3 regions of the Methylocystis iwaonis genome follow, and region 2 is predicted to be linked to each of the others. Evidence: predicted binding sites of a transcription regulator. Region 2 holds the regulator's gene; each other region holds the start of a gene.

Region 1 (7,916 bases), on a different replicon from region 2:
CCTTGCAAATCGCCGGATGGACGCGCTGCAAATCCAGCGTGAGCGTGCCGACGCGGGTAGATAGGATTTTCAGGCCGGGGTGGGTCTCCTCCATACTGACCAAACGCGGGATGATGATCGGTCGATGTACCATCAAGATCCGCGCGACGGCCTCGATCGTAAGGAAAGGAGAGCGGGCGGCGTCGCCTGTGGAGTCATTTCCGAGGATCAGCGCGCGGCCGGCGACGGGCGTACCTTCGCGCCCGGCGACGGTGAACATGCCGGTGACGGGCTTAGTCAGGCCATCGTCGTCAACATAGGCGGTGTGCCGCTTGTCGATCTGATGGAGCGCCAGGTAATCGGCGCCGACGAAGAATCGGGCTGTATCGAAGATGGTCGCGGGCTCGATCTGCACGGGCCGGATTGTCGCGGCGCTAGGGTCGAGCAAATAGGCTGCAATGGTGCTCATGGTTCGTGGTCCTCGGATGACGGGAGGGAAAGGGGCTGTCGTTGCAGCCCCTATCGGGGGTCACTCGGCCGCGAGCGGAAAGGGCTCGTCGTTGGCGCGTTCGTCATCCGCTTCTGCCTCGTCGTCGCCCTCGATGTCATTGGCTGGCGCCAGCGTCGTTTTGAGCGGGCCGGGAAGCCAGCGCGCATCTTTCATTTTCTCAACGAAGAGAGAAACGGCGTCGGCCTTTTGAACGTCGAGGATGTTCTTGGCTTCCCATTCCTCGCGGCCCGCCTCGCGCAGAGCGTCGGCCATGTATTTTTTGGAAACGCGCTTGCCGAAGTCCTTTGACGGCCGCCAATAATCGGCCATGTCGAAGTCGATCGCTTGGGCGATCTGATCCGTGTAAGGCCGCTTGGCCGCGTCGATCTGTGCGGCGAGAAGGTAGGCCATGAGATTTGAAAGCTCCTGCGGCTTCGCGTCGAGACACCACGCCCAAAGGTCAGCGGCGCGGCTTGGGAGCTTCGCCCGCCAGTCGGCGGCGAGGGCGTCGAGCGTCTCGAACGGTTTGGCGTTGGCCGGGTCGTCGGCTTTGAGGGTGCGGACGGGCACGCCCGCCCGCAAGCCAAGCGAGGAAGCGTAGGACTGGTGGTAGAAGGCGTCGAGAGCGAGATTGTGAACCAAGGCGGCGAGCGCGACGTCGGGGCGTTTCGCGAGTTCACAGGCGAGCGCGGCGCTGCGGGTCGTCGTAAGGTCGAAAACGAGAGCGTCGGTCAGATTGGCGGCGGGCGCTTCGTCGGCGGCGGCGCCAGTCGAGCCATTGGCAAGGCGGGCGGCCTCTTTCCGGTCGCCCGGTTTCACAACGCCCCGCTCGATCCGGAGCGCGCCGCTGTAGTCGATTGTAACGATGACGCCCGCCGTCGCCATTTCGGCCGAGTCGTAGGCGGTGTATCGGTCCATGATCGCCGCGCGCTCGTCTTCGAGGTCGTCGCGTTCTTTGAAAAGCCTGTTTTCCGCGGCGTCGTCCTCGATGCTCTCAGCGTCGATTTCGATTTCTTGCAAGCGGGCGTCGATGACGTCGATCCGCTTCGCGTCTTCGGGCGAAGGGTCCGTCTCTTTGGGATAGATACGGCTCAATCCGCCGCTGTGGTAATTATACTCTGTCGCGGTCTCCACCCACTTCCAACCCTCGCCGCGCATGGCCTCGGCTTCCTGTTCCAGCTTTGCGGCGGCAAGGCGATGAAGCAAGGTGCGATCGGTGAGGCGGATGCGGCTTTCGTCGTCATCAAAGAGGTCACGTAGCACGACGCCGCCCAGCTGCTCATAGACTTCGACGGTCACGAAACGCGCCATTTTATCGCTGGCCAGCGCGGCTTCGGGACTCAGGGCGGCGCGCAGCTCGTCGGGGTCGCGCTGCCACTCTTGCGCGTCGAACCATGCGGCCTCTTGAGCCGCGTGGTCATCGGTAAGCGCAAGCGCTTGAAGCTGCTCAAGCGTAATGGCGTCCTTGCGAAGCTCGGCCAATAGGTTCGGCGACACGTTCGCGAGCTTGAGGCGGCGACGGACGGTCATATGAGAAACGCCGTGACGGTCGGCAATGGCTTCCGGCGTCAAGCCTTCTTCTCGTGCGAGGCGGCCGTATGCTTCGATTGCATCGGCGGGGTGCATATTCTCCCGCGAGGTATTCTCGATCAGCGAGACTTCGGTGGCGCTGGCGGCGGTCTCGTCAATCTCGCGGACGCGAACGAGAAAGTCAGCGGTAACAGGAACGCCATCAACGCTCGCCTTCTTCGATTTAAGGAGATTGAGCGCCTTGAGCCGGCGATTTCCAGCCGTGACGAAGTAGCAGTTTTTGGGGGCCTTCTCGCCGGGGCGCGGGCGGCGGACGGTGAGATTCTGCAAGAGGCCCATGGTCTGGATGGTGGCGGCGAGTCCTTCAATTCCTGCGTCGCTCTCATAGCGGCGCACGTTCTCGGGGTCGGCGCGAAGCTGGCTGAGCCGGATCGCCGAGACAGGTTCCTTGGTCGATTCGGACTGATTCTTGGTCGTCATGGCTCTCTCTCCAAAGGTCCAATGAATGCTTGCGGGGAGCAAGCGAGCGCCCGGTGACGCCCGCTGTGTTGATCGTTACGACTGTTCGTCGTCGCTCGCCTTGGGTGAGAGGAGGTCGAAATTGTTCACGATTATGTCGGTCGTGTAATGCTTCACGCCGTCCTTGCTGTAAGAGCCTTCGGCAATCCGACACTCGGCGTAAATGGGGTCGCCTTTCTTGACGTTGGCGACGACGAAATTGGCTATTTTCTCATTGAGAAAAGTCAGCGTAACCCAATCTGTTTCTTCGCGACGCTCGCCGCGAGAGTCTTTCCAAGAGCGGTTCGTTGCGACGGATAATTTGACGACCTTGCCAACGGTTCGCGGTTCTGCGCCGGTGTGACCACGAACGATAAAAAGGTTAGTAGAACGCATTTTCTCTCTCCATTTTTGAAAGATGTCTCATTGCCTCGTTACGTCCCTCAATATAGGGTCACTCTATTCCATCGTCAATGTAAAAAATGCGGCCAATGTGATTTTTCCTTTTGTTTTTATTTGTGTTCCGCGCTCGGATGTTCCTTGTTCGACGCGCCGCAGGCGTGGCGAAAAGCAGACGTTCCTCGTCCCGACGCCTTCGGCGTCAACGCCGCGCGCAGCGCGAGTCACCCGCAAGGGGCGTCGCTTGCGACGCAGTGCGTTTACGCGCTTGACCGCGCGAGTACGGCGTTATGCTGACGGGTCGAGACGAGAACGAAAAAATATGTGCGCCGAGGGCGCACGCCGCTTAGAATGCTTGCGCGATGGGATCGTTACCCGAAGGGCGGAGACCCGCAGGGGGCTCCGGGAGCGCCGACGGCGCGAGTAGAGCCCGGCCCGGAGGGCGCGCCAAACCGTTGGCGAGCGGATAAAAGCTGATATAGTGTTTGTCGATGGCGAAGGAGGCCACGATGCGAAAGATGCTTAAAAGATATTATGTCTGCAGTTTTCTTGTGGGATTGGTCGGGCTGTCGTCCCCTGCTTCTGCGCAGGACGCTTCCTTTGGTTGTAAGGTGTTTATGTGCGTGGCGTCGGGTAATTGGCAAAGCATCGAATATTGCGTGCCTTACGTGACAACTGCGATCGCTCAAGCGCAGCTCGGGATACCTTGGCCTGTATGCACGGAGGCGCTGACCGGCGCGGTATCCCAAGGGCTACAGAGCGGCAATTCCCAGAACGGGGGGTAGAGTTAGCCTTCTGAGGGGCCGTTAGCGCCAAGCAAGATGAACTGGTCGGCAATCAGTTCGCCGGAAAGCCTACCACGGGCAATTACAAGCTGACCGGGAGCAGCATATTTCTGGACATACCGTCGTGTGGAGTGATGAACGACGGCGACATGATTTTCTGCTGGCGCCTCGACGATGTCGCCGGCACGATCGCGGCGTAGATAGTTCGATCGCAAGCCCACACGAATTTTCCCCGGGAGGATAGCGATGTCGAAAATTGTTCCGAGGATTTGAAACTCTGCGAAGGCGTTGCCGGCATTTTGGAGAGAAGATCTCTGATGATCCATGAGACGAATTAGCCCTTGCGTAGAACCAGACGTACTATATCCTGACGCTATTAAATCGTCAATGCGAGAACAGGCGTCGCGTATGAGCGGTACCGCAGACAAGCGGCGAAGGCCAGCTTTTCAGATTTCAGACTGTTGAGTGGGTGCGCGTCCGCGCGGATGGTGCCGTGGAAAAAATCGGTTTGCCTCGCGTTCTGTGGTTGGAAAGGACTCGGGATGAGGAATCGCATCAGGTTGTTAGATCAGGACCGGCCAAACGAATTTCTAGAGGTCTAAGTGTTGGAAGCCGGGCGGGATGAATTGTTGTTGGCGGTGCCGAACACGATTGTTCATTTCAGGTTACGGCGTCGGGGTGACATGTTTGAAGGGAGCCTCGGCGGTCGGGCGTTCGCGTTTTCGAGTGACCATGGAAAAGTGGCAAAAACGAGAGGATAGAAATGAGGAAGGTATTTTTGGGATTTATGGTTTTTGCTGTCGCGGCGGGCGGGCTGGCGGGGTGTCAGTCTGCGCAACAGTCGGCGGCAAACGCGGAGATGACATGCGAAGCGGCCGGCTTACGGCCGGGGACGCGACGTTTCGAGCGGTGCGCGAACGTGAATTACGCGCAGAACCGGGCGCAAGCGAGTCAAACGGAAGCGGCGGTTGCGACGGCGGCGGCGGCTGGGGTGCTCGGTGGCGCGCTGGTCGGTGCGGCGGCGTCGCGCCCGGTTTACTACGGCCCCGCGTACTACCCTGTGTATCGGGCTCCGTACTGGTGGTGACGCAGTTACGCGCCGCGCACCCGCGCGGCGCGTTGGGCGGGGGTAATTCGAAGGCAAGGTCGATGGCGCATGGGTTATAGGGTGGTAAAGGTTGACGGGACGTGGTGCGTCGTAGCGGTGGTGTCGCGCGAGGCGTCGCAGGAGGCGGCGGAGGCTGCGTTGCTGGAATTTGCAGCATTGGGTCGGGCCTCGGGCAGGGTGCGGCAGGCAGCGCGTGAATTGTCGCCGGAGCGGATGAAGAGTTTCCTGGGGCGGCTGCCGGAGAAGGGCAAAAGAACCCCTGAAAGCATAGAGGCGTGGCTGCGGTCCCTGCCCTCGAGTTCGAAACACTGAGAGCGGGCTGTCCTATGAGCGATCAGGAAGGCTGTGAAAAGCAAATCCGGACATTGACGCGGTCGGCTTTGGCGAGGGCCATCTACCGGGAATGCCCAGGGCTGTCGCGGCGCGCGGCGCGCAGGATCTGTGATGAGGTTTTCGAAGAGATTATTGCGTGTCTCGATGAGAGCGGGTCGGTTCGTCTTCGTCAGTTTGGGAGTTTCATCGTTCGGAAGAAGCGCGCGCGTGTAGGCCGGAATTACGGGCGTGGGGTGTGAGATTACCGCTCGAAGGACGGTCTCTTTCAAGCCGTCGCCGGTGATGGTGGGCTTTGTGAATAAGGTAAGGCGGCGCGACCGCGGCGGGGATTACAGCGACGACGACGGGACGAAGACGCTCAAAAGTGAGAACCCGCCGCGGGACGACTCTGCGGGTCTTTTTGCGCCTGAAATTCCGACGACTGACAGCAGCGTTGGCGGGGAACGCGGCCAAGCGAGTGATGGGGGGTGCTCTACTAAGCCGCCCGCGAAGGTTCGATTAGCGCCGGATCATCGTCGCCGACGCCTGAGCGGTTCACCCGCGGCGATACGATCCATTCCTGCAGCGCATCCTCAGGCGGCGGCTGGAGAAGCTCCGCTGGATTCTCGCCCGCCATCCATGCCCCTGCGTCGCACCAAGCGAGAATGACGGGCATGCGGTCATGAAAGGCCCGCATCCACTCGTTCGCGGACCCTACGATGACAGTCGCGGACTCGAGAGGCTCTTTCGTCTCAGGATCGCGCCAGCACTCCCATAGGCCTGCAAAGGCCAGCGGGCGGCCGTCTCGCGCCGAAAAATAGTGGGGCGTCTTCGCGCCTGGTTTGCCGGTCCACTCGTAGAAGCCCGAGGCGGGGATAATGCAGCGGCGCGACTTGAACGCCGAGCGGAACATGGGCTTTTCCGCCACAGTCTCGGCGCGGGCGTTGAAGGTCGAGGGCAGCTCCCCCAGCGGTTTCTTCCACCACGACGGGACCAGGCCCCAACGCATCGGGACCAGCTCCCGGCCGGCCTTGCCCAGCCGTAGGACGTCAATCGGCGTGGTAGGCGCGATGTTGTAGCGCGGCCGCAGATTGCGCGCCGGGCCGACGACGCTCAGGAAGCGCTCGACCTCCGCCCATGTGTAGGATTGCGTGAACCGTCCGCACATGGCCGGAAGATACCGCACTGGCGGGGAACGCGGCAACGCCCCAGGGGCTTTTTGCGCCTGATAATCCGATGCCTGAATGCCATGTTGGCCGGCTGTCGCGCGATGAAACCCGGAACCTTCCAGCGCATGTCGCCCGTGCCATTGCCGGCGATTCGCTGCACAGCTTCGACGAGCTCGTGATCGAATATCCGCCCATAATCGCGGCCGGTCACGGCTCGCAGTTCGACATGGCCATCGTCGGTCTCCAGTGTCAATCAGCATTGAAATGGGACCCCAGCTCGGCGCCGAAAAGGGACCCCTTTTGCGAAGCGGTTCTGCGGTTATCGGCGTGACGGAGGGAGGGCGTAGCCCGACCGGAGTTACGCCGATAACCGCAGCGGCCTGAATGGGGCGACGGCGTCAGGCGCGGTTTTTGAAGCGCCAGCTTTCGTTGCCGGTTTCGACGATGTCGCAGTGATGGGTGAGGCGATCGAGCAGCGCGGTCGTCATCTTGGCGTCGACGAAGACGCTGGGCCATTCGCCGAAGGCGAGATTGGTGGTGACGATCACCGAGGTGCGCTCATAGAGCCGGCTGACGAGGTGGAACAGGAGCTGGCCGCCCGCCTGCGCGAAGGGCAGATAGCCGAGTTCGTCGAGAACAACGAAGTCCATGCGGGTGAGGTAGTCGGCGATGCGCCCCTGGCGTCCAGCGCGGGTCTCCGCCTCGAGGCGATTGACGAGATCGACCGTATTGAAGAAGCGCCCGCGCAGGCCGGCGCGAATGCAGCTTCGGGCAATGGCGATGGCGAGATGCGTCTTGCCAGTTCCTGTGCCGCCGACGAGAACAATGTTTCGCTGCTGACCGACGAAGGCCCCGCTGGCGAGATCGCGCACCAGGGTTTCGTTGACTGTCGCCCCGTCGAAGTCGAAGTCGTCGATGTCTTTCGCCAAGGGCAGCTTGGCGATCGTCATCTGATATTTGATCGAGCGGGCGTGCTTTTCGGCGATTTCGGCTTTGAGAAGGTCGCCCACGATCTGCGGCGGCTCATGCTGCCGCTTGATGCCCGTCGCCATCACCTCGTCGTAAGCGCTCCTCATGCCATGGAGCTTGAGTTCTCCCATCAAATCGAAGATTTGCGTGCGTTCCATCATCAGCCCGAACTCCTCAGTTGGTCGTATCTTGCGCAATCGGCGAGAGGGGCGTGCCGGAGCGTCAGGGCGTCCGGCGTGAGGATGGTCAGCGGCGGGCCGGGATCGCGGCGACGCGCCAGAATGTTGAGAATGACGTCGGCGGAATGAACGCCCTGATCAGCCGCCTCGGTGCAGGCGGCTTCGACCGCTGGCAGTCCGTCGTCGAGAACGGCGGCGAGGATTTTCACCATCTGCCGATCGCCGTCGGCGGAGCCCGCGAGCTTGCGGCGGATCTTCTCCATGGCGGACGGCAGCACCCAGTCCTTGAACGGCGCGCCGTTCCTCAGGGCGCCCGGCTTCCTCGCCAGCACGGGCACGTAATGCCAAGGGTCATAGGCCGTCTCGTCTCGGCCAAAGCGCCTACGGTGTTCGGCGACGACAATCCCGTCCTGCCGAATGATGATGCGGTCGGCATAGGCCTGGACTTCGACGGGCCGGCCCACGGCGCTGGCCTTCACCGAGTATTTGTTGCTGTCG
Region 2 (7,916 bases):
CGCGGGCGGACAAATTCCTTAACATGGGCCGCAAGATAGAAGCCAAAAGTTAAGGTAAACAAATCGAATTGCAGCGTTTTCCTGGGGTGGCGAGGGGTTTGGACACTTTCTGGTCCCATTCTGCTCGTTAGCTTGCCGGACGGGCGGCAAAGAGTCTGCGCCCGGTAAGAATCGAGTTACGCAACGCAGCGTAAACATCCTGCAGTTGCACAATCTTGAACCGCGAGCCCTCAAGCTCGCATTCATCTGGCGGGCCCGACGGCTCGCGACCGACAAAATGCGCGGGCGCCGGGGCGCTAAGGGGAGCTGAGCGCATGGAACATCGGATCTTGAAGCCGGCCGCGGTCGCCGTCGCTTTCGCCGGCCTGTCGCTTTCCGCCTGCCAGGACAGCGGTCTGTCGCATCGCTCGCTCGCGCCCGTGCCGCCGGAGACGCTCGCCAAGATGGCGCAGCTCGGCACCACCAAAGAAGCGCCGATGCTGATCCGCGCCTATAAGAAAGAGGCGGAGCTCGAAATCTGGAAACAGGGCGCGGACGGGAATTACATCCACCTCAAGACCTTCCCCATGTGCCGCTGGTCGGGTCAGCTCGGCCCGAAGACGCAGGAAGGCGACCGTCAGGTGCCGGAGGGCTTCTATTCGATCACCCCGGCCCAGATGAACCCGAATTCGTCCTATTATCTGTCTTTCAACGTCGGCTATCCGAACCAGCTCGACCGCGCCCTGGGCCACACGGGCGGCACGATCATGGTGCATGGCGCCTGTTCGTCGGCCGGCTGTTTCTCCATGACCGACGCGCAGATCGCCGAGATCTACGCCATCGCCCGCTCGAGCTTCGACGGCGGCCAGCGCGCGATCCAGATGCAGTCCTATCCGTTCCGCATGACGGCGGAAAATCTGGCCAAGCATCGGCTGGACGCGAATATCGGCTTCTGGAAGAATCTCAAGGAAGGCAACGACGTTTTCGAGGTGACGAAGCAGGAGCCGCAGGTGGCTTTCTGCGGTCGCCGCTATGTCTTCAATGCGACGCCGAGCGGCGCCATGGACCCGGTCTCCGCCTGTCCGCCCCTCAAACGCGATCCCGAGCTCGTCGCCAGCGTCTCCGCCAAGGCCGCCAAGGACGACGAGAAGATCGCCGAGCTTTCCCAGAGCGTGAAGCCGGTGCGCGTCGTCTATGAGGACGGCGGCCAGCATCCGAGCTTCGCCTCGAAGGCGGGAGAGGCCAGCCGGCCCGAGGCGCTGACGGGGCCGACGGAAATCGCGCTCGAAGAGAAGCCGGCGCGCGCCGTGGACAAATCCGCCCAGCAGCTTGCGACGAAATCCCCGGTCGTGACCATGGCCGCCGCCAAGGCCGCGGCGCAAAGCCATGAAGCCTCGACCGTCGTTCGGGCGCTTGCGCCGGAGCACCATCGCGAAATGTCGGCTTTGGCTGATGAAAACGGGCCGACGGCGTCGATCAAGAAGGCGCTCAACCCGAAGAAGTAGGGCGCCGCCCCCCGTCCGGGCGCGACTCAGTTTGTCGGTAATGCTCCGAGGCGGCCTCGTCCTTTGAGACGCGAGCTTCGCTCGCTCCTCGGGATGAGGCCTAAGTGTTTGGCGCGGATGCAGAAGCCCCTCATGCTGAGGAGCCTGCGCAGCAGGCGTCTCGAAGCACGAGGGGCGTCATCGCCACTTTGTGAATAATTGAGCGCTACCCGTTCGGGCGCGGCTTTCCTTTTGAAAAGCCTTTGTTAACCCGGCCTCGGCAATAGTTGTTGCGGAACGCACAGGGAACGCCTATAAATCGTTCATGATTTGTTTTGAGGCTCGCGGCCTGAGGGCGAGGCGCGCGGCGGTTCGTGTCGCGAGGGGCGGATTATGCTGACAAAGAAACAGAGCGATCTGCTGCGTTTCATCCACGAGCGGCTGAAGGAAACCGGCGTTCCGCCGTCTTTCGACGAGATGAAGGACGCGCTCGATCTGCGCTCGAAGTCCGGCATTCATCGTCTTATTCTCGCGCTCGAGGAGCGCGGCTTCATCCGGCGCCTGCCCAATCGCGCCCGCGCGCTCGAGGTTTTGCGGCTGCCCGAATCGGCGACGCCCAGGGGCGGCGGGGCCGCGCGCGGCGGGAAGTTCTCGCCTTCGGTCATTCAAGGCAATCTGGGCCGCGTTCGGCCGCTGCACGAGCGCGGGGAGGACGAGGCGAATCAACAGGTGGCGATTCCCGTGATGGGCCGCATCGCCGCCGGCACGCCGATCTCCGCCATCCAAAGCCGCAGCCATACCATCAGCCTGCCGCCCGAGATGCTGTCGAGCGGCGAGCATTTCGCGCTGGAAGTGCGCGGCGACTCCATGATCGAGGCTGGTATTCTGGACGGCGACACTGTCGTCATCAAGAAACAGGACTACGCCGACACGGGCGACATCGTCGTCGCGCTGATCGAGGACGAGGAAGCGACGTTGAAGCGGCTGCGCAAGCGCGGCGCCTCGATCGCCCTGGAGGCGGCGAACCCCGCCTATGAGACGCGCATTTTCGGGCCGGACAAGGTGCGCATCCAGGGCAAGCTGGTGAGCTTGCTGCGGAAGTACTGACATCCACAGTCACCCCGCCGTCATTGCGAGGAAGCGACGAAGCAATCCAGGGCAGCCGTCGCGGCTCTGGATTGCTTCGCTTCGCTCGCAATGACGGCGGTGGTTTTCGCAAGGATTCCCAATCCGCCTCTCACGCGATTACTCCAGCGGCTCCGCAAGCTCCGCTTCCTCAGCGCTTTCATCCTCCTGCGCCACCGCGCGTCTGATCTGCTGCGCGGGTTTCGGCGACCAGGGCCGGTCTTCGTCGACGCCTCGCGCCGTCGTCCACGCGAGCGCGCCGCCTTCCAGAATGCGTAGCGAGACCGCGCCGGTTTCGGCGAGCTTGCGCCGGTCGATCACGATCGGCGCTTCGCAGCCTTCCGGCGCCCGCAGCGGCGTGACGATGATTGCGGCGCGGGCGCAGTCTTCGAGAAGCGCTGCGCGTGACGTCGCCAATGCGACGATCCTCCCGTCGGCGGCCTTGCCGATACAGCCATAGTCGTCGCAGGACGCCGCTTTCGCCTCGTCGACGGCGCGCGCGTCCGCGTCGGCGCGCAGCCATTGTTCCGCGGCGAAGGCGCCGGGCTTCTTGCCGAGCAGCGCGAGCTCGCCCGACGGCCGGCGCAGAGCGGCCGCCTCTCCGGTCGCGGGAATGGCGATGTCGAAGCGCTCGGCGTTGGTCGCGCCCATAAGGCCGATCAAAGCGAGCGGGATCGCCGTCGCCCGCCACATCCATGTTCGCCACAGAACCGCCGATAGAACGGCGAGCGCCAGAAAGACCATCGCCCAGGGCGCGAAGGCCTTCACATGCAGGCTCGCTCCAGGCGCGTTGGCGATGAGGCCGGCGAGCCAGATCACGAGATTGATCCCCATCTCGAGGTAGCGCCAGATGAAACCGTCGAGGCCGAAGGGATAGAGCGCCGCGCCGATCAAAGCGCAGGGCACGGCGAAGAACTCGATCGCCATCAGCGTCATCGGATTGCCGATGAGCACATAAGGGCTCAACTCGTGGAAATCATAGGCCATGAAGGAGGCGGTGGCGGAGGTCGCGCAAAGCGTTGCGACAAGCGCCGCGCCCGGCCCATGCAGCAGACGCTCGGCGATCGTCTCTCGCCCCGCGGCGAGGCGGCTGCGCAGGCCGACCCCAGCCGTGCGCGTGCTTCTCTCGGTGAGCTGCTCGCCGCGCCATTCGTAGATGGCGATGAGCGCCGCGACGGCGGCGAAGGAAAGCTGGAAGCTCGCGCCCATGATCGCCTCGGGCTCGACGGCCATGACGGCGAAGGCCGCGAGCGCGAGATTGCGCATGGAGAGCGAGGGGCGGTCGAACAACACCGCCCCGAGCATGATCAGCGTCATGACCAGCGCGCGTTCCGTGCCGACGCGCGACCCCGTGCCGATATCGTAGAGAATAGCGCCGATCATCGCGAGCGCCGCCGCCCATTTCTTGATCGGATAGTTGAGCGCGAGCGCCTGCGACATGGCCAGCAAGCGCCGCAGGCCGACGAAGAAAATGCCGGCGACAAGCGTCATCTGCATGCCGGAGATGGTGACGATGTGGAAAATGCCGGCCCGGCGGATGAGATCCTTCGCGCTTTCCGACAGAAAATCGCGCTTGCCGGTCACCATGGCGGCGGCGATGGCGCCCGCGTCGCCGCCAATCGTCTTGTAGACGCGCAGCGCCAAAGCGTTGCGGATGCGATCGACCGAGGCGAAAAAGCGCAACGACAGCGGCGCAGGATCGGGCGGCGGCATGGTTTCGATCCGCCCCAGCGCATTGCCCACGCCGCCCAGCCCCGCGAAAAAGGCGTCGCGGGAGAAGTCGTAGCCGCCGGGAAGCGCCGCGCGGGCCGGCGGCATCAGCCGGGCCTTCAAGGCGATGAAATCGCCCGCGGCGAAATTCGGCTCGCCGCGCATGGTGAGCCGCACGCGGGAGGGAGCCACGCCGCCCGGCAGACCTTCGGCGCTTGCAACCCGCAGCACGAAGCGCGCGCCGGCGCGGCGCGGGTCGATTTCTTCGACGAAGCCGGTGAGCTCGCCGACGCCCACGCGCGGCACGATCGGCGCGGCGACTCGCGCGGCGCGCCAGGCGCCGGAGGTAAAGCCCGCGGCCACCAATGCGAGCGCGAGAAAGAGCGCATATGCGCGGGCGTGGCGGCGCGTGGCGAAGGCGAGCGCGCCAAAACCCGTCAGCGCGCCGAGGCATAAAAAGAGAGACGGTTCACGCTCGGCGGCGAAATAAAGGACGACGCCCGCGCCGGTCGCGACGGCGCGCCACAGGAAAGGGCGCCGCAGCTCGGTTTCCTGCGCATAGGCGTCGCGCAGGGCGCTCGCGAGCCTTCGCGCGTGCGGCGCGAGCCGGAGGGCGAGGGCGCCCTCGCGCTCGTCTCTCTCGGCCGCGCGCGTCGCCTCGCTCACGCCAACGCCCTGGGTTCGGATGACTCAGGATAAGGTTAATGCGGATTCTGCCGGCGCGCCACGCCCTGGTTATAGGAAGAACCGTGTCGGTTTGTCGGCAAAGCTCCGAGGCGGCCTCGTCCTTCGAGACGCGAGCTTTGCTCGCTCCTCAGGAAGAGGCCTAAATATTTGGCGCCGATGCAGAAGCCCCTCCTGCTGAGGAGCCTGCGCAGCAGGCGTCTCGAAGCGCGAGGGGCGCCAACGCCAGTTTATCGGCAGGCTAAAATGCGCTCACGCGCTCGCGCGGCCCTTGCGTCTTTTGCCGCCGCTCGGGCCGCGGCCATGGGTGGGAGAGGCGCCGCCTTCGACGCCCTGCGGCTCTTCCATATGGAGATAGCGCACGCCGAGGAAGAACAGGATTTGCGCGTCGCCCATAGGCGGCTCGCTGCTTTGGCGCGACCTTTTTTCGCGCTTCCGGAACTCGACGACGTCCCCCATATCACTCTCCGCAACCGCTGCAGAAAAGGTGAATCAAGCGTTACTGCGATTAGGGAGCCGCGACGGTTAATGTTCCGTCAACGTCGGGACGTTAATTTGAAAAGCAAAATCTGCGTAAGTGTTTGAGTAGTGGACGCGTCATGCAGTCAGACAAGAGTCGCGGGCGAATTGCCGACGCCTCGCTTTTGCGGGTGGTTGTCGATCAATTCGTTGAACGACCCGCGCATCCGATCGGCGACATAAAGCAATTCGAACAGCTCGCGCTCGGCCTCATCGATCTTCTCGACGCGGGGTCGGTCGCCCGCGTCGTGCGGCCGCTGTGCTTTTATGCGGAAACCCCGCGGACGATCTTCGCCCGCCTGTTCGAGAAAGGCGGCGCTTGCGCGGAGCTGGCTTTGGCCTTCGCGCCGAGCCTGCCGCGCGAGCATCTGCTTGCAACGGCGCGGCAGGGAGAGCCGGCGCTCGCGCGCGCGCTGGCGCAACGCACGGATCTCGATCGCGAGATCGTGGACGCGCTCGCCCAGCGCGGCGAGACGGAGACGCTGCGCGCGCTTGCCGCCAATTGGTCCGCGCATCTCGATACGGCGGCGCGGCGCGCGCTCTTGCTGGCGGCGCGAGACGACGTCACTTTGGCGCGCATCCTCCTTGATCGCGACGATCGCGCGATCGAGCCCGAGGCGCTTTTTCTGGCGGCGATGCGGCTCGAACGCACGGGGATCATTCTCAACGCCTGCCGGCGCGCGCTCTCGAGCGGACATATGGAGATACGCCACGCCGAGCCGGCTTTCGTCGCGCGTCTCGAAAGCGCCGCGCTGCGCCGGGATCGCGATGCGATGGCGGCGCTCCTCGCCGACGCTCTGGACTGCCGGAAAGAGCGCGCCCGCGCCGTAATTTCGGATAGTCAGGGGGAGGCGTTGGCCTTGGCGCTGGCGGCGCTGGGCGTGGACCCCGACGCCGCGACCCGTTTGTTTCTCTGCGCCGATCCGGCGATTGCCCACGATGTGGAGCGCGTGCGCGCGCTTGTCGCTTTGGTGCGCTCGACGCCCCAGCGCGCCGCCATGCAGCTCGTCGCCGCGATGACGGGGGCGGCCAAAGGTGAAAGAGACGCGCCGCGCCGCCTCAATGCGCGCGACGAGGGGGCGGCCGCATCCGCTTGGCGACGCGCCCTGCCGCGCGCGGAGACGGTGCGCAAATTCGATCAATCGGCGTAAGGCCGGGAGTGGGGCGGAAGGGCACGCGGCGCCCCCGGAGACGTTGCGGCCTTGAAAGGCCGCAATGCCGCTGCGCACGTCTCATACCATTTCCGTTTGAATAGCTCGCATTGGCGTTTGTCATTCCCGACGGGCCGAAGGCCCGATCGGGAATCCAGAGCCACAAGAGCCTAGTTTTGCTCTGGATTCCCGATCGCTCGCTGCGCGAGCGTCGGGAATGACAGCCGAACCGATCACGCGGAACCCATGTCAGCCGCAAAAAGCTGGCATACTCGGCGAGAGCGCAACCTTTTTAGGAAACCCGTCCCTTGCAATCCGCCCAGGCCAAACCCGCTGGCGTCCTCGCGCGCTGGCGCGCCATTCCGCTTTATCTGCGCATCATCGCCGGCGTCGCGCTCGGCCTCTTCGCGGGCGTCGCGCTCGGCGCGGACGCCGCGCCGCTCGCCATGCCCGCCAAGCTCGTTTTGCGCGTGCTCGGCGCGCTGGCGCCGCCGCTCATTCTGCTCGCCATCGTCCAGGCGCTCATGCGCGCCCATTTGGGCGGCGGCGAGGCCCGGCGGCTGGTCTCCCTGCTTTTGACCAATACGCTCGTCGCCATCGGCGTCGGCCTGCTTGTCGCCAATATCGTACAGCCCGGCGCCTGGACGACGGCCGGCCCGCCCCCGGCGCCCGCCGCCAAGGCCTCCGGCGCCGTCGATCCGCTCGCGCAGTTCTTCGACGCCGTGCCCAAGAGCATCGCCGGGCCCTTTTCCGACGACGGCGCGGTCATGGGCGTCATCTTCATCGCGCTGGCCTTCGGCGTCGCCTTGCGCGGCGTCAGGCATCATGAGGTGCGCACGGTCGAAGACCTCGTGCATGTCGCGCTCACGAGCCTCGTCGCGATCCTGCACTGGATCATCGACTTCGTGCCGCTCGCCGTCTTCGGCATCGTCGCGAGCATCGTCGGCGTGAAAGGTTTCCATGATTTCGTGGCGCTCGGCGGCTTCGTGCTCGCTGTCCTTATCGGGCTCGCGCTGCAGGCCGGCTATTACATGACGCGGGTGCGGCTTCAGAGCTGGGTGCGGCCGCTCGACCTCCTCCGTGGCGTGCGTGACGCGCTGGTGATGGCCTTTTCCACCGGCAGCTCGACCGCCACCATGCCGGTCACATATGAATGCCTGCGGCAGAATGTGGGGCTGCGCGAGCAATCGGCGAGCATGGGCGCGCTTGTCGGCTCGAATTTCAATAATGACGGCACGGCGCTTTATGAGGCCATGTCGGCGCT
Region 3 (7,916 bases), 1.2 Mb from region 2:
TTGCGGCGATCTGGGGCCTGCTGCGCATTCTGGAGCGCTTTTCCGCCTGGCCCTTCGTCGCCTATCGCGCCTTCATCGGCGTCGTGCTGCTCGTGGGCTTTTACGGCGGCTTCCTGGTCTAAGACGTGAACGGACCGCGCGCCTTCAGGCGCGCTTGTTTGTTTTTGCAAACCTCCGAGGCGGCCTCGTCCTTCGCGAGGCGAGCTTTGCTCGCTCCTCAGGATAAGGGCCTAAGTGTCTGACGCAGATAACAGAAGCCCCTCATGCTGAGGAGCCTTGCATTAGCAAGGCGTCTCGAAGCGCGAGGGGCGTCATCGCCAATTTTCAAGCAAGTCTGCGCGGGCCTGAAGGCCCGCGGTCCGGAGCTTTTACTCCGCGGCTTCGCGGAGCGCTTCGCGCGCCTGGGAGCGCAATTCGTCGATCGGCGCCAGGCGGCCGTTTGTCTCGAAGTGCCAAAAGGTCCAGCCATTGCAGGCCGGGAGACCCTGCGCCAGCGCGCCGGTCTTGTGAATTGAGCCGACGAAACCCGAGAGCGAGACGGCGCCGTCGGCGCGCACGATCGCCGTATGGCGTTTTTTGACGTCCGTCAGCACGGCGCCGGGCGCGATCATGCCCGCTTCGACGAGGCTCCCAAAAGCAATGCGCGGTTCGGCGCGTTTGGATGGCGCGAGCGCAACCGCGTCTTCGGAAAGCGGCTCGACGGCGGCGATGCGCGCGGCCGCCGCCTGAGCATAGCCGTCCTCGCGCTCGAGTCCGATAAAATCTCGGCGCAATCGTTTCGCGACCGCGCCCGTTGTGCCGGTGCCAAAGAAGGGATCAAGCACAAGATCGCCGGGATTGGAGGCGGAGAGGAGCACGCGCGCGAGTAGCGTCTCCGGCTTTTGCGTCGGATGCGCCTTGCGGCCTTCCGAGTCTTTCAGCCGCTCGGAGCCGGTGCAGATCGGCAGGAGCCAATCCGAGCGCATCTGGCAATCCTCATTGCCGGCCTTCAACGCTTCATAGTTGAAGGTGTAGCTCTTCACGGCCGGGTCGCGCGCCGCCCAGATCATCGTCTCATGGGCGTTGGTGAAGCGACGGCCGCGGAAATTCGGCATCGGATTGTTCTTGCGCCAGACGATGTCGTTCAGGATCCAGAATCCGAGATCCTGCATGATCGCGCCGACGCGGAAGATATTGTGATAGGAGCCAATGACGAAGATCGTCGCCGTTGGCTTCATGACGCGGCGGGCGGCGGCGAGCCAGTCGCGCGTGAAGGCGTCATAGGTCGAGAAGTCGGCGAATTTGTCCCAGTCGTCATCGACGGCGTCGACGAGGCTCTGGTCCGGGCGCGTCAACTTATTGGCGAGCTGGAGATTATAGGGCGGATCCGCGAAGACGAGATCGACGCTCTCTTCAGGGAGCGTCTGCATCAGCTTGACGCAATCGCCGCGCAATATCGTATTTCTGGCAGGCTGCGCGTGGAGCGGCCCGGCGATGGATAACCCGGTACGCGTGACCTTTATCCGGGATTTGAGGCGGGCCGCCCCGACGCGCGCGCTACTCATGAACTCGACACCACATACGCTACCAACACGTGTGAAGATGCCGGAACTAGGTAAAAAGCGCGTATAGAGCCGGCGCGGGATGGCGTCTCTTTTTCGAACGAAAATCTTAATGAAGTAAGAAACTTAGCTTTAATGCCTCGTTTATACTTTCTCCCGCAGCGGCGAGAAGCTTAAGCGATGTGCGGGAGTTGGGCCGTTCTCGCGCAAGGCGTCGAGATGGCGCCGTGCGGCGTAGCCGACATTGGTTTCGAATCCATAGCTCGGGTAGTGTGCGGCAAGTCGCCGCATCATTGCGTCGCGCGCGACTTTAGCGACGATCGACGCAGCGGCGATGGATAAGGTCGACGCGTCTCCCTTGACGATCGCGCGGCACGGGCAGGCGAGGCGCGGCGGATCGGAGCCGTCGACAAGCACATAGGCCGGCGCGTGCGACAGGGTGGCGACCGCGCGGACCATGGCCGCGAGCGATGCTTGTCGGATGTTGATGGCGTCGATCTCAGCGGGCGTGACGAAGGCGATGCTGACGGCGATCGCCTTTTCCATAATCCGCTCGAATGCGGCTTCCCGCTCTTTCTGGTTCAGGCCTTTCGAGTCGTCCAACCCGCGCGGGAGGCGCTTTGGATCGAGAATGACCGCGGCGGCGGCCACCGGCCCGGCGAGCGGGCCGCGCCCGACTTCGTCCACGCCGGCGACCGGCCAGATTCCCTGCCGATGCAACCGGCCTTCGATGCGGAAGTCGGGGCCGGCGCTCATGGCGCAACGCCAGAATGAAAGGGCCGGGTGAAATTTCGGTCGGTCATGTGCATGGCGATCTAAAAAGCGGCTGGCCGTCTTATTGGCAATGAAAAATTCGCGGCTCGCCCGCTCAAAAGAGGCTGAGCTGCTGAGGACCTCGGCGCGGCGGCTCGAAGAGGTCCGTTCGCAATTTGAACGTCGAGTTCGAAAAGCCGAGACGCTTGGCGGCGAGCTCGAAACGCCGGCCGAGCATCCACGCGTAAGGCCCCTCGCCTGTAAAGCGTTTGCCGAAGGTCGGATCATATAGCTTGCCGCCGCGCGTCGAGCGCACGAGCGACAGGGCGCGGCGGGCCTTGTCGGGGAAATTGGCGACCAGCCACTCGCTGAAGAGATCGCGCACTTCGAGCGGCAGACGCAGCATGATGTAGCCGGCCTCGCGCGCGCCGGCGGCGTGGGCGCGGGTGAGGATCGCCTCGATCTCGTCGTCATTGATGGCGGGAATGATCGGCGCGGCCATCACGGCGACCGGCACGCCGGCGGCGGCGAGCTTTTCCATGGCGTCGAGCCGGCGCTCAGGCGTGGCGGCGCGGGGCTCCATGATCCGGGCAAGGCGTGGATCGAGCGTCGTCACCGAAAAAGCGACCTTGGCGAGCCCGTCTTTCGCCATCGGGGCCAGAAGATCGAGATCGCGCAAGACGAGCGCCGATTTCGTCACGATCGCAACCGGATGTTTCACGCGCGCCAGAACTTCCAGAATGGAGCGCATGATGCGGTGGCGCTTTTCAGAAGGCTGATACGGATCGGTGTTCGTGCCGATGGCGATGACTTTCGGCGCGTAATTTTGAGCCGAGAGTTCGCGCTCCAAAAGCTGCGCCGCGCCTTCTTTGACGAAAATTTCGGTCTCGAAATCGAGCCCCGGCGAAAACCCCATATAGGCGTGCGTCGGCCGCGCGAAACAATAAACGCAGCCATGCTCGCAGCCGCGATAGGGGTTGATCGAGCGATCGAAAGCGATGTCGGGAGAATCATTCTTCGTGATGATCGAGCGCGGCTTTTCGACGTGAATGTTGGTCTTCAGCGCCTCCAGGGTCTCGAGCGAGCCCCAGCCGTCGTCCGCTTCCTCGCGGATTTCCTTTTCATAGCGGCCGCTGCGCTTCGACAGCGAACCGCGCCCGCGCCGCCGCTCGGGGTCGACCAGCGCGCCGATTTGCGCCTGCGCATCCGTCGAGATTTCAGCGAGCCGACCCATGATCCACTCCCGACAAAACGGCCCCTAAGGGGAGGCCGGCCGGAGCCGGCCTCCCGTGATCGCGACTTTGGGGACTTGACGCCCCGCCGCGGCTCGACCTGCCGAAGCGGAACATAGCGCGAATAAAGAACGAATAAAGAACATTCTCGGAGCATGCAAGAGGGTTTAAGATGAAGTTAAGGGCTCACTGCTGGCAAAGCGTCCGGCGCGGCCGGTGGACCAGCAGGGATCGAAAGCAAACGAACGCCCGTCATTGCGGGCGAAGCGAAGCAATCCAGGGCCGCGGTGGCTGCCCTGGATTGCTTCGTCGCCTTGGGCTTCTCGCAATGACGGCCTTGAGACTTGCGACACAAAAAAAGAGGCGACGCTTGCGCGCCGCCTCCATGCGTTTCGTTGCGAGGTTCGCTCAGCGAACCAGAATGTTCTTGAACTGCCAGGGATCGCTCGTGTCGATGTCCTCCGGGAACAGGCCGGGGCGGCCTTCGAGCGGCGTCCAGTCGGTGTAATAGCCCTTCACCGGCCCGAGATAGGGCAGTTGCACTTCGAGGCAGCGCTTGTAGTCGACTTCGTCCGCCTCGACGATGCCGGCTTCCGGATTCTCGAGCGCCCAGACCATGCCGGCGAGCGCGGCGGAAGACACCTGCAGGCCGGTGGCGTTCTGATAGGGCGCGAGGTCGCGGGTCTCTTCAATCGAGAGCTGCGAGCCGTACCAATAGGCGTTCTTGGCGTGGCCGAAGATCAGCACGCCCAGCTCGTCGATGCCGTCGACGATCTCGTGCTCGTCGAGGATCTTCCAGCTCGGCTGCATCTTGCCGGCGGCGCCGAAGATTTCGTGCAGCGACAGAACGGCGTCATTGGCCGGATGATAGGCGTAATGGCAGGTCGGCCGGTAGGCGACATTGCCCGCGCCGTCGCGCACCGTCAGGTAATCGGCGATCGAAATCGCCTCATTATGCGTGACGAGGAAGCCGAATTGCGCGCCGGGCGTCGGGCACCAGCTACGCACGCGGGTGTTGGCGCCGGGCGAAAGCAGATAGATCGCAGCGCCGCAGCCGGCAGCATGGGTGCGGCCGATGTCCGGCAGCGACTTCTCATGCGTGCCCCAGCCCAGCTCGGCCGGCTGCATGCCTTCCGAGACGAAGCCCTCCACCGACCAGGTGTTGACGAAGACATTCTGCGGCTTGGGGTCACGCGCCCGCTGCGTGTCGCGTTCGGCGATATGAATGCCCTTGACGCCGAGCTTCTGCGCCAGCGCGCCCCATTCGGCGCGGGTCGTCGGCTCCTTGTCGAAGACGCCCGTGTCCTTGGCGATGTCGACGAGCGCCTGCTTGACGAACCAGGACACCATGCCGGGATTGGCGCCGACGCAGGAGACGGCGGTCGTGCCGCCCGGGTTCTTGCGGCGCTCTTCAAGAACGGTCTCGCGCAGCGCGTAGTTCGTGCGCGCGTCATTGCCCATGTTCTTGTCGAAATAGAAGCCCGGCCAGGGCTCAATGACGGTGTCGACGTAAAGCGCCTTCAGCTCGCGCGCGAGCTTGATCATGTCGAGCGAGGAGACGTCGACGGAGAGATTGACGATGAAGGCCTGTCCGCCGCCCTTGGTGAGAAGCGGCGTGAGCACTTCGCGATAATTTTCGGGGGTGAGCTTTTCTTTGAGAAAAGCGATGCCGCGTTCATCGAGCAGCCGGCGGTGCGTATCGACCGGGTCGATGACGGTGAACCGGCTCTTGTCGAAGTCGAAATGGCGCTCGATCAGGGGCAAGATGCCGCGTCCGATGGAGCCGAAGCCGATCAGGACGATCGGGCCGGTGATTTTGCCATAGACGGGCCATACGGACATTTACTCTTGCCTCCTTGTGCGAATGGTGCGCCGCGATAAAGCAGGCGCGGGCGTCTTAATCAAGTATCGCGCCGGTTTATTGCGTCGCCTGCGCTTGACCTCGAGCGCCTGGCGCCCAAAATCCTGAGCATTCCGACAGGAGCAAGCATGGAACGGCCCGCGCGCCATGACGTCTCACCCGAGGCGATCGCCCCGACGGCCGACGTGCGCCCTGAGCCTGCCAAGGTCGCCAAGCCGGCGGGGCCGCAGAAGGCCCGGCCGGTGAAGCTGCTTGCGACCGACACGGTCGAGGACGCCGCCGTCTGCGTCTTTTCCTCCGCGCTCGACCATTTCGAGGCCAATGCGCCGGTCTTTCTGGCCGAGGAGCTGGCGGAAAGCGTGCATCAAATGCGCGTGGCGCTACGGCGTTTGCGGGCGGCGATCGGGACGTTCCGGGACGCGCTGGCCGGCCCTGCCCTCGCCGCGGCGCGCGATCGGGCCAAAACGCTTGCCTCAACTCTCGGGCAGGCGCGCAATTGGGACGTTTTCCTCGACATGCTCGCGGAGGGCCCCGGCGCGTCGCTCAAGGACGAAGCGAGCTACGAAGCGCTTCTCGCCGAGATAAATACGCGCCGCGCCAAGGCCTATCGCGCCGCGCGCGCGGCGGTCGAGGGACCGGAGGCGCGCGCTTTTCTTGCCGAATTTCGCGAGGCGATCGCCAAGCGCAATTGGACCGCGCAGCCGGAGGCCCGCGAAGAGGGTTCGGCGAAGGACTTCGCACAAGCAGCCCTCACCAAGCTGCGCAAGCGCGTCGTAAAGAAAGCCAAGGGTCTCGCCGAGCTGACGCCCGAGGAGCGGCATCAGGTGCGCATTGCTTTGAAAAAAGCGCGCTATGGCGCGGAGTTTTTCGAGAGCCTGTTTGCGCATGTCGACGACGCCGAGGAATTCTCCGCCGCGCTCGCCAAGCTGCAGGACGGGCTTGGCGACTATAACGACATGGAGACGGCGAATACGCTGCTCGACGAGATCGACGCCGAGGGCGCCACGGTCCTGCGCGCCTCGGGCTTCGTGCGCGGCTGGTTCGCCCATGCGGCCCAGGCCGGCGCGGCGCATGCAAAGAAGAGCGAGAAGCGATTGAGGAAGCTGGAGCCGTTTTGGGAGTAGCGCTTGCCCCCTCCCTGTCCCTCCCCCGCTTCGCGCAGGGCTGTCCGGGGAAATCATAGGGCCGCGAGCTGGAGCTGCAGACTAGAGAAGTCTCGGCCGGGCTTGGGCCTGATTGGCGGCTTGTCGATAAGCGCGATCGGCCGGCGGTCGAAGAGGAAGCGGCCGACGAGCTCGGCGAAACGCAGTGCCGCCATGTCGATCTTGTGGACGCAGGCGGCGATGCGCAGCAGGGTGAAGGCGATCATCGCGGCGAAGAGCTGCAGGCGCACGGCGTTTTCGGCCTCGCCGATGAAGCTCTTGATGTTGAGATGCTGCTTGATCCAACGGAACAGCAGCTCGATTGCCCAGCGGCCCTTGTAGAGCGCGGCGATTTCCGCGGCCGGGCGGCGCATGTCGTTGACGATGAGGACGATGCGGCCTTTGGCCTCGTCTCTTTCCACGGTGATGCGCCGCAGCGGCATGGGCAGCTTGGAATCGCCTTTGCTGGCCAGCGCCACCTCCTCGTCGGCGATCACGGCGAAGCCGTCGCCCCGCGCGCTTTCGGGGTCGAGCGGGCGGGCGGCGATCGCCCGGAAGCGGGCGTTCGCCTTCGGCCGGGTGACGAAGAAAGCGCCTTGCGCGGCGATCTCGGTCCACCAGCGATAGTCGCAATAGCCTTTGTCGAAGACATAAGCGGCGCCCGGCTCGATATCGGTTTTCTTGCCGATCTCTATGTCGTTCACATTGGCGGGCGTGACTTCCGCGCGAAGGGGCCGATTGGCGCGCGGGTCATGGACCACGTGCATTTTGAGGCCGTGAGTGCGGCCGTTGGAGCGGGCGTAATCGAGGAATTTGCTCAAAGGGATGGGCGTCGAATCGATGAGGCGGATCATGTCCGCGCCCTCCCGGCGCGTATGACGGTCGAGCGCGCCGGAGAGCATGGCGAAGAGATCGGCGAAGACGGCGACGGGCCGGCGGGCGTTGGCGTCGGAAAGGGTCGTGCGCGCGAGCCGCCGCGTCCCGAGGTGATAATGCGCGCGCGCGTCGGCGTTGAAGGCGGGAACGAGGGCGCGCAGGCTGGAGACCCCGGCAAGCTGGGCGTAGATGAGCGCGACGAGGTGATCCCAGCTCTTGAAGGATTTGTCGTAGGCGTCGCCGCCATGCCGCTCGACGATCTGCTTGAAGGCGCGCCGATCGACCGGCTTGAGCAGTTGGGCGAATACAGTAGAGTGCACGGGCATGTCCGGTCCTTTTTTCCAGTCTCGACAACCGGAAAATACCCGACAACCGTCGGGAAAACCGGGCATGCGCCCGCGACCTTTCGACTCATTCCCCGGACAGCCCTGCGCTTCGCGGGAGAGGGGACGCTCACGATTAGCGTCGTTTATGAAGGCCACGCTCTGCTCCCTCTCCCGCGAAGCGGGGG

The links. The regulator LexA, encoded in region 2, represses DNA repair genes until DNA is damaged. The targets are predictions, from matches to a motif close to TGTTCNNNNTGTGTTCNG.
Region 1: QMG84_RS19485 (single-stranded DNA-binding protein) is a predicted target of LexA. The motif match lies at 3,006-3,023, and genes of this name have one in related genera.
Region 3: QMG84_RS00840 (PA0069 family radical SAM protein) is a predicted target of LexA. The motif match lies at 3,654-3,671, and genes of this name have one in related genera.

Annotation. Positions count from the first base shown of each region.
Region 1 is NZ_AP027144.1:45,923-53,838, forward strand. It holds gene QMG84_RS19475 (hypothetical protein) at 1-448, opposite strand, end outside; gene QMG84_RS19480 (ParB/RepB/Spo0J family partition protein) at 509-2,479, opposite strand; gene QMG84_RS19485 (single-stranded DNA-binding protein) at 2,555-2,893, opposite strand; gene QMG84_RS19490 (hypothetical protein) at 3,684-4,007, opposite strand; gene QMG84_RS19495 (HU family DNA-binding protein) at 5,116-5,361, shown strand; gene QMG84_RS19500 (SOS response-associated peptidase) at 5,598-6,269, opposite strand; partial or broken gene QMG84_RS19505 (DUF932 domain-containing protein) at 6,371-6,520, opposite strand; gene istB (IS21-like element helper ATPase IstB) at 6,669-7,397, opposite strand; gene istA (IS21 family transposase) at 7,400-7,916, opposite strand, start outside.
Region 2 is NZ_AP027142.1:1,356,311-1,364,226, forward strand. It holds gene QMG84_RS06480 (acetyl-CoA carboxylase carboxyltransferase subunit alpha) at 1-53, shown strand, start outside; gene QMG84_RS06485 (L,D-transpeptidase family protein) at 315-1,484, shown strand; gene lexA (transcriptional repressor LexA) at 1,857-2,570, shown strand; gene QMG84_RS06495 (ComEC/Rec2 family competence protein) at 2,709-4,964, opposite strand; gene QMG84_RS06500 (hypothetical protein) at 5,235-5,378, opposite strand; gene QMG84_RS06505 (DUF2336 domain-containing protein) at 5,582-6,652, shown strand; gene QMG84_RS06510 (dicarboxylate/amino acid:cation symporter) at 6,961-7,916, shown strand, end outside.
Region 3 is NZ_AP027142.1:168,012-175,927, reverse strand. It holds gene QMG84_RS00855 (undecaprenyl-diphosphate phosphatase) at 1-122, shown strand, start outside; gene QMG84_RS00850 (site-specific DNA-methyltransferase) at 369-1,544, opposite strand; gene rnhB (ribonuclease HII) at 1,686-2,297, opposite strand; gene QMG84_RS00840 (PA0069 family radical SAM protein) at 2,410-3,528, opposite strand; gene QMG84_RS00835 (homospermidine synthase) at 3,935-5,368, opposite strand; gene QMG84_RS00830 (CHAD domain-containing protein) at 5,516-6,511, shown strand; gene QMG84_RS00825 (IS4 family transposase) at 6,565-7,731, opposite strand.